One region of the Shewanella sp. MF05956 genome, then DNA from elsewhere that is predicted to be linked to it. Evidence: predicted binding sites of a transcription regulator. Region 1 holds the regulator's gene; the other holds the start of a gene.
The links. The regulator LexA, encoded in region 1, represses DNA repair genes until DNA is damaged. The targets are predictions, from matches to a motif close to TACTGTATNNNNATACAGTA.
Positions count from the first base shown of each region.

Region 1 (4,772 bases):
TGCTAACCCGGTAAAGGCTGGCATTACCGCGCCAAACACCATAATCAGACCATGAACTGTGGTCATTTGATTAAAAAAGTTTGGTTCAACTAGCTGTAAACCCGGTTGGAAGAGTTCTGCGCGGATGACCATTGCCATTGCGCCACCCGTTAAAAACATGATGAAACTAAACCATAAATACAAAGATCCAATGTCTTTATGATTGGTGGTCAGTATCCAGCGCATTAGCCCTTTAGGGGCACCGTGATGATGCTCATCATGCGCAGTGCCGATTGTATCGTGCGTTGTTGTGCTCATTGGTTTTCCCCTACTGTCCATGACTAGCGACATCGGCAGGTTGAACTGCCTCGCCAGAATTATTGCCCCACGCATTGCGCTCATACGTAATCACCGCAGCCATTTTTTGTGGGCTGAGCTGACTACTGAATGCCTGCATTGCCGTGCCGGGTTTGCCATGCATCACTATTTCGATATGCCCGCTTACTGGCCCTGTTATTACTGGGCTGCCAATCAGTGAGGGGAATGCGCCTGGTATTCCTGTGCCAGTAGGTTGGTGACACGCTGCACACGTAGCGGCATAGACTTGTTCACCTTCAGCCATAAGCTGTTCCATGGTGAGTGTGGGTGATGCTTCTGGTGTGACGACTTTGCCAACGGCTTCGGCTGCTTGATTAGCCGCATCGGTTACCGCGTCTGCAACAGTATCAACGACAGCGGTAGCTGTATCTATTGCTTGTGCTGCGGGCTTTGGTGAAGCTGCACTGTTACTAGAAAAATTACCCACATCCGCAGCTTGAACTGCATCACCTGAGTTATTTCCCCATGCATTACGCTCATAAGTAATCACAGCGGCAATTTGCTGTAGGCTAAGTTGAGCACTGAAAGCCTGCATTGCTGTGCCTGGTTTGCCGTGCATAACCATCTCGATATGCCCGCTTACTGGTCCAGTTATTATTGGGCTGCCAATGAGTGAGGGGAATGCGCCAGGTATGCCTGCGCCAGTAGGTTGGTGACACGCTGCACACGTAGCGACATAGACTTGTTCACCTTCAGCCATAAGCTGTTCCATGGTGAGTACAGATAAATCTTCTGGCGCCACGGCTTTTGCAACGGCTTCAGCAGCTTGGTTGACTGTTTCGGCTAGCGTATCAGCAGTATTATCAACCATAGCTGTTGCTGTGTTGGCTTTTGCTGCCGCTGCATTAGGTGCTGCGGTACCATTACTTGAAAATTTACCTACGTCTGCTGCTTGCACTGCATCGCCACTGTTATTACCCCATGTATTGCGCTCATAGGTTATGACTGCGGCAATTTCTTGAGCAGATAGCTGCTTAGCAAAGGCTTGCATCGCTGTGCCGGGCTTACCGTTGATCACAATATTAAGGTGATCTTCAACAGGGCCTTTAATAATCGGACTACCGATTAACGATGGAAATACGCCAGGAAGACCCGCGCCATTGGGTTGGTGACAGGCTGCGCAGCGAGCAAGGTACACTTGTTCACCTTGTTTGCTTAAATCGGCAAGAGATAAGGTTTGCGACATCGAGGCCGCAGCTGCTGCGGCTTCGGTTTTAGCCATTTGCTTTTGCTCAATCAGCCAATTATCAAAATCTGCTTCAGAAAGCGCATTGACCACTATGGGCATAAAACCATGATCTTTTCCGCAAAGTTCAGCACATTGACCACGGTAGATCCCGGGTTTATCAATACGCGTCCAGGCTTCGTTAATAAAACCGGGATTAGCATCTTTTTTAACGGCAAATGCCGGTACCCACCAAGAATGGATTACATCATCTGAGGTCATTAAAAAACGCACTTTGCGATTAATCGGTAATACCAGAGGCTTATCTACCTCGAGTAGATAGTTTTCACCTTTGGTTTGATCACCATCAATTTGTTCTCTTGGAGTTGAGAGTGTGCTGTAAAATTCTATGTCTTTATCGAAATAGCTGTAGTGCCATTTCCATTGCGACCCCGTAATTTTTATGGTCAGATCCGCATCGCTGGAGTCTTCCATTGCAATCAGGGTTTTAGTAGCAGGAATTGCCATAGCAATTAAGATGATAAACGGAATGACTGTCCAGGCTATTTCCACTTTAGTACTTTCGTGAAAATTGGCCGCGACAGCGCCTTTAGATTTGCGGTGATAGATCATTGAGTAAATCATGATCCCAAACACCACTAGCCCAATAGCACAACAGATATATAAAATGGTCATGTGGAGGTCGTAAACCTTACCACTGATATCTGTTACGCCTTGAGTCATGTTGAGGGGCATTTCTGCAGCCCCAAGCGGAAGTGCTATCAGCACAACCAATAAACAATACCACCATTGCTTCACAAGACTTCTCCTCTGCTTATTGCAAATAGCAACTACAAAGAAGAGTCACACAGTAAGTCTCTGCTCTATGCAAACTCTTCGGTTCCCAAAAAAGTTTGATGACCTCAAAGTAACTTGGTGGTTGTAAACTGGCAGTTTACGCTTTTATTGTTAGCTGAACACCACACTTGTACCTACGACTGAACTAATCAAATTGTATTGACGTATTCCCATCGATGGCGGTGTTATCTGCCAAATTACGTCAAATAAAAGATAAAAAATGTTTCATCCTTGTTAACAACATTACTTGTAGATTAAACATTGATCAAGATCACTTTGTTCGCTAATTGGCTGAAAAAAGGTAAAAAAAAGCCCTGAATTGGATGCAGGGCTTGGTGTTGAAGGGTTCGTACTTAATGAAATGCTGAAAAATTACTTGTTGCAGAAGGCATTGTTGGATTAACGATTTGATGTTTTTCAGGTAAGTGAGTATTCACATCTTCAATTACCACACCTAAAGCGCGTGCACTTTTGGCGACAATTTCTAAACGGCGACTGTCACGAGCATCTAATGAACTCGTCCAGGTAATCACAGCGCTTGAAGTGCCACTGGTTAATGCTTTTTCCATTGCCCATAACGTTTCAACTTCATCTTTAGTGTGTACTAGTAAGATTCGGTCCATTCTTACACCAGCACTTGCCAGCATGTGCTTATAACCAATATGCGGAGGACTAATGAGCACTATCCAGCGTCCTTGTCGGCTTAAGGTTGCTAACTGGCTGCACAGTTGCCCTAACTCAGACTCACCTTGAGTGACGGTTTGTAATGTTTGAATGGTTTGGTTGCCATACAATTCTGCTTCTGTTGAATCTGCCCATAAACCTGGGTGGCGCGGGGCAGTGCCCATTAGTTTGTTCATAACCAATCTCCATTACGGATAACGCCAACGGCAAGCCCTTCAATGGTGAGGCTTTGGCAACTTAAGTCTACTTTAATCGGGGTGTATGCTTCGTTTTCGGCATGTAGATAGACAACATTGCCTTTTTTCTCGAAACGTTTCACCGTGACGTCATCTTCAACGCGGGCCACAACTACTTGGCCATTACGTGCTTGCTGCATTTTATGAACGGCAAGTAAATCGCCCTCTAAAATGCCAATGTCTTTCATGCTGTCGCCACGTACTCGCAGTAAAAAATCGGCTGCGGGTTTAAACATGTTTGGGTCGACTTGATAATATTGCTCTACATGCTCTTGCGCTAAAATGGGTTCACCAGCAGCGACTTGGCCAATCAGCGGCAATCCTGTTTCTTGTTGTTCTTCATGAGGTAAGCGGATACCTCTTGAAGTGCCAGGCATGATCTCGATAAAGCCTTTTTTGGCGAGTGCTTTTAAATGCTCTTCGGCAGCATTTGCACTTTTAAAGCCAAGACGGTTCGCAATTTCAGCACGAGTCGGTGGCATACCTGTTTCGGCGATATTGTTTTTAATTAAGTCTAAAATTTCTGCTTGGCGCGGCGTTAACGGTCTCATGATGATTCCTGTCTTTTTATACAGTGACTGTCATTATATACAGTGTTTTTGTTCGCGCAAGTATTAACCAACCGTTTTTTGTTTTTTGTTACGGCATTGTTGCCTATCAGTATGTTTTATATCAGTTTCATTCTATATTTTAATTGAGTTGTTCAGTTAGGGACTGTTCACAAAGTAAAGATAAAACAGCCAGATAGTGTATCAAGGGTGGTTTCTGGTATCCTATGCAGCAATATTACAGTGGCTTATATTGCGAAAGTAACTATGTCAAAACCAAATTCAATATTTTTACGTGCATTAAAATGGGTACAGAAATCGATGGTTCAAACCATTGTTGTCCCGCATGACCCTTTTGATGATCTTAATTTAGATCCAAATAAACCATTGGTTTATGTCATGAAAACAGAGTCAATCAGTGATGCCGCTGCGCTAAGCGAAATCACTGAGGGCTTTGGAATGCCGAGTCCATATGACCCACTCATCGTTGATGGCTTAAAAGTGCCACGTATTGTGTGTTTGGAGGGGCGTAAGCCACTCTTTGGTAAACGCGAAAGTGGTGAAAAGTTTATCGACAGCTTTACCAGTTTATTGGCGCTTCATCGTCAACGTCCGGATTTGGATATTCAACTCGTTCCCGTGAGTTTGTACTGGGGGCGCACGCCTGGTAAAGAAGACGACAGTATGAAGGCGGCAGTGCTTGAGCGTGAAAGCCCAACGTGGTTACGCAAATGGCTAATGATTTTGTTTCTTGGTAGACATAACTTTGTCCAGTTCTCTAATGCATTATCTTTACGCTATATGGCAGATGAGCATGGATTTGATAAAAGTATTGCCCACAAATTAACCCGTGTAGCTCGAGTGCATTTCAGTCGTCAACGTAAAGTGATGACGGGCCCGCAGCTGCCCAACAGACAAATGTTT
Region 1 covers NZ_JCAYNV010000009.1:33,644-38,415, forward strand. Annotated here, with positions in the region: gene ctaD (cytochrome c oxidase subunit I) at 1-297, opposite strand, end outside; gene coxB (cytochrome c oxidase subunit II) at 308-2,341, opposite strand; gene AC19MX_RS11235 (cell division inhibitor SulA) at 2,734-3,240, opposite strand; gene lexA (transcriptional repressor LexA) at 3,237-3,851, opposite strand; gene plsB (glycerol-3-phosphate 1-O-acyltransferase PlsB) at 4,116-4,772, shown strand, end outside.

Region 2 (4,772 bases), on a different contig from region 1:
CGTTCTAAACGTGAGATGTTCTACGTAGAAGACTTTGACGGCTTAGCGGCTGAAAATGATAACTTTAAGTGGCATGTAGCATTATCTGATCCGCAAGCGGAAGATAACTGGACCGGTTACACAGGCTTTATCCATAACGTATTGTACGAAAACTACTTACGTGACCACGATGCACCAGAAGATTGTGAGTTCTACATGTGTGGACCTCCAATGATGAACGCAGCCGTGATTGGGATGCTAAAAGACTTAGGCGTTGAAGACGAAAACATCTTGCTCGATGATTTCGGTGGCTAATGAGGTAACTCATTACATTGACAAGTAAGTCATGAAAATTGCAGCAATGCAGACAGGGTGGTCAAACACAGGTCTGCAGGCTGCAATTTTTTTTATTCATTTAACCAGCGTAAATTTGAAATGACCGTGAATGCTATCAAGTTATTATTAACCGCTTTATTGCTTTTTTGCGTGAGTGCTTGCAGTACACCAGAGCCTGTTATTGCCTTATCGGGTAGCACGATGGGGACGACTTACCATATTAAAGTTGTGCCAAACGATAAGCTGCCAGAAGCGCAACTGTTGCAAGCCGAAATCGACATGGCGTTAGAGGTGGTTAACGACCAGATGTCGACTTATCGCAATGATTCCGAATTGTCGAAGTTTAATCAATTGCAAGTGCAGCAGAGTGTTAAAGTGTCAGCTGATACGCTTAAAGTGATTAATGAAGGCATACGTTTATACCAAGAAACCGGCGGTGCGTTAGACATCACTTTAGGACCTGTGGTTAATTTGTGGGGATTTGGACCTGATAAGCGACCCACTTCAGTACCAACCCAAACACAGATAGATGCAGCTAAAGCTAAAATGGGCATTAATGCGCTTGCTGTCAATGGCACCACATTAACCAAACACAATACCGGTTTATATGTCGATTTATCGTCTATTGCCAAAGGTTTTGGCGTTGATAAAATTGCCTCGATTTTAGATAAGTATGAAGCCAGTGGTTATTTAGTTGAAATTGGTGGCGAATTAAATGTTAAAGGTACCAAAGCAGATGGCATAGCATGGCGTATTGCGGTTGAACAACCGACCGACGAAGGCCTGGCCGTACAGCAAGTGATTGAACCTGGGACTATGTCGTTAGCAACTTCAGGTGATTATCGTAACTTTTATGAAGAAGACGGCGAGCGTTTTTCACATTTGATTGATCCTCGTAACGGATATCCTATTAAGCATAAACTTGCCTCTGCAACCGTGCTACACTCTAGTTGTATGACCGCAGATGGATATGCCACCGCCATGATGGTGTTAGGTACCGAAGCTTCATTGGCACTTGCTAAAGAGAAAAATTTAGCAATAATGCTGATTGAAAAGCAGGATCAAGGTTTTAAGGTCTATTACAGTGATGCGTTTAAAGCATATGTAAAGTAACCTTAAATAGGGTTATATTGCTGACGATTAGGTCAGAATTAAGCTAGATTGAGTTAATTGGAGTTCGTAATGAGCACATTTATTGCTGCGTTTGTGGTGTTACTTTTGTTTTTCTTATTAATGTCTGTTGGCTATATCGTGAAGAAAAAAGCGGTAGAAGGCAGTTGCGGTGGATTAGGTGTGTTAGGTATTGAGAAAGCCTGTGACTGTGATAACCCTTGTGATGCGCGTAAACTTCGTATGCAAAAAGAACAAGACCGTAAAGATATGCTCAACCAAAATAGAATTATTTAAATTGTATCGCTTCTGATTTTAGAGCTTACAATGTAAAGAGCCTTCATTATGAAGGCTTTTTTTATGGGTTGCTTACCACAGTGGTGTTACAAAACTTAGTTATAATGATAATGGTTATCAATTGTAAGTTGGTGAAAATAAAGGAAAATTTGCCTTTTTATCTACATTGTTCTATCCTGTATGAAATTGATCGAGATCACACTATTTATCAAGGGACATTGCTATGAAAGGTCATCCTAAAGTCATCAGTCAACTCAATCGTGTACTTACTTGCGAACTGACAGCCATTAACCAGTACTTTTTACATGCGCGCATGTTTAAGCACTGGGGTTTAGAAAAGCTGAATGAGAAAGAGTACAAAAAATCGATTGAAGACATGAAGCATGCTGACAAGTTGATTGAGCGAGTCTTGTTTCTTGAAGGATTACCTAATTTACAGCAGTTAGATAAATTGCGCATTGGTGAGCATGCCCAAGAGATGCTTAGCTGTGATTTAGCGGCAGTGACTGAGCAAATTGCTATCTTACGTGAAGCGATTAGTGTATGTGAAACTCAGCAAGATTACGTTAGCCGTGATCTATTTGAAGATTTATTAGAAGACGAAGAAGAACACCTAGATTGGATTGAGTCTCAGCAAGAACTGATTAGCCAAACGGGTATCCAAAACTATCTTCAATCACAAATTAACGACTAATAGGAATTATCATGAAAGGCAATCCTGAAGTAATCGACGCCCTAAATTTATTGTTAACTGGCGAGTTATCTGCAATGGACCAGTATTTTGTTCATGCTCATATGTATGAAGATTGGGGATTTAATGAATTATATACCCGTATCTTACATGAGTCAGACGACGAAAAGTTGCATGCGGCAAAGTTAGTTCAACGTATTCTATTTTTAGAAGGCACGCCCGATGTCGGCAGCCGTGAAGCGTTGAATATTGGCAAAGATGTACAAGAAATGTTTAAAAATGACTTAGCTTATGAGTATCACGTAGCCGATAACTTACGTAAGGTTATTGCCTTGTGTGAAGCAAAGAAAGATTATCAGACCCGTGAAATTTTAGAAGTGTTACTCGATGATACTGAATCTGATCATATGTATTGGTTAGAAAAGCAATTGGGTCTTATTGAGCGCATTGGTTTACAGAACTATTTACAAACTAAAATGTAATCATTATTAGATAACACGCTATGTTAAAGAAGCCCAACTCAGTTTGGGCTTTTTTGTCTCCGTGATTGAGATAATGATAGTGTACTGTTTTTATATACAGTGATATTATTGGCGTTAAGTTAATCACTGATGGTCACAGAATGCGTAAAATCATTCATATCGATATGGATTGTTATTTTGCTGCGGTCGAAATGCGCGACTTTCCTGAGTTACGAGGAAAAGCCATTGCTGTCGGTGGCAGAAGTGATCGCCGTGGTGTGATAAGTACCTGCAGTTATGAAGCGCGTAAATTTGGTGTCCGAAGTGCAATGTCGAGTTATCACGCATTGCAATTGTGCCCACAGTTAATTTTAGTGCCGGGACGAATGGATGTATATAAGTCAGTTTCGTTGCAGATCCGTGAGATTTTCCATCGTTATACTGATTTAGTTGAACCATTGTCGTTAGACGAGGCCTACCTCGATGTCACTGATTGCACCGAACATAAAGGCAGTGCGACTTTAATTGCTAACGCCATACGCGATGAGATATTTGCCATCACAGGATTAACCGCTTCAGCGGGGGTTGCACCGATTAAGTTTCTAGCCAAAATTGCCTCAGATTTAAACAAACCGAATGGTCAATATGTGATAACCCCAAATCAAATCTGCGACTTTGTTAAAGACTTACCTTTGAGTAAAATTCCAGGGGTTGGTAAGGTCACTTCACAAAAGCTTGCTGATATTGGCTTAGTCACTTGCTTTGATGTGCAGCAATACCCCAAAGTGAAACTGATTGAAGCCTTTGGTAAGTTTGGCCATGTGCTTATTGAGCGTGCTCAAGGCATTGATACGCGGCAAATTAGTCCACACAGAGTGCGTAAGTCTGTTGGTGTTGAAACCACCTTAGCCAAAGACATATTTACCCTAGAGCAATGCCACCAAGTCTTGCCGCAACTGATTCAAGAATTAAGTGCGCGGGTACATCGCAGTGCGAAAGACCGACTGATCAATAAACAAGTGGTTAAATTAAAATTTAATGATTTTAAGCAGACTACGATTGAGCATCGTAGCGATGCTATTTCAGTCAATATGTTTCACGAATTATTAAAGCAGGCTCTGCAACGCAGCCAAGGCCGTGGCATACGCTTAATCGGTGTGAGTGTAGGTTTAGCCGATATCGTCCAAGGCCAATCAGATGGTTTAGCAGATAAATTGACCCAACTCGATTTACAATTTTAACCTGCCTTTTTACCGTTACGCACAAAAAAGACGACTTAAAGTCGCCTTTGATTTTTTGATGAATTAGTTCGTTAACGTATTACGCATCTTTTGCAGGAATACGAGCTAATACCGCCAGTAGCAATTCCCAGTATTGGCCAACAGTCGTGATGTTAACCATTTCATCTGGACTGTGTGGATAACGGATCGTTGGCCCAATCGAAACCATGTCCATGTGCGGATACGGTTCTTTAAATAAACCACATTCAAGACCAGCATGGATGACCATGATGGTTGGGTCTTTCTTATAAATATCATTATAGGTTTCACGCACGATGGCCATGACTGGCGAGCTGGTGTCTGGCTTCCAACCTGGGTAAGCACCGCTTAAATCAATACTTGCGCCAGAAAGGTTAGCTAATGCAGTCAGCATACCGGTAACTTCTTCTCGGCCAGAGTCGATTAATGAACGGATAAGGCACAATATTTCAACGCTTTCATCTTCAGTGCTAATCACGCCGATATTGAGTGAGGTTTCGGTTACGCCTTCAACTTCATCGCTCATGCGGATAACGCCATTGGGGCTAGCATGAAGTAAATCGATTAAGGTATTTTGCGCATCTTCGCCCATCACTTTTGTTGGTGTGGCAATTTCTGCGAGGCTCAGTAACATGCCTG
Region 2 covers NZ_JCAYNV010000002.1:245,123-249,894, reverse strand. Annotated here, with positions in the region: gene nqrF (NADH:ubiquinone reductase (Na(+)-transporting) subunit F) at 1-294, shown strand, start outside; gene AC19MX_RS02985 (FAD:protein FMN transferase) at 415-1,428, shown strand; gene nqrM ((Na+)-NQR maturation NqrM) at 1,498-1,722, shown strand; gene bfr (bacterioferritin) at 1,946-2,416, shown strand; gene bfr (bacterioferritin) at 2,428-2,895, shown strand; gene dinB (DNA polymerase IV) at 3,036-4,115, shown strand; gene AC19MX_RS02960 (aminoacyl-histidine dipeptidase) at 4,195-4,772, opposite strand, start outside.
Region 2: a site for LexA is predicted at 2,978-2,997, ahead of dinB (DNA polymerase IV). Genes of this name have one in related genera too.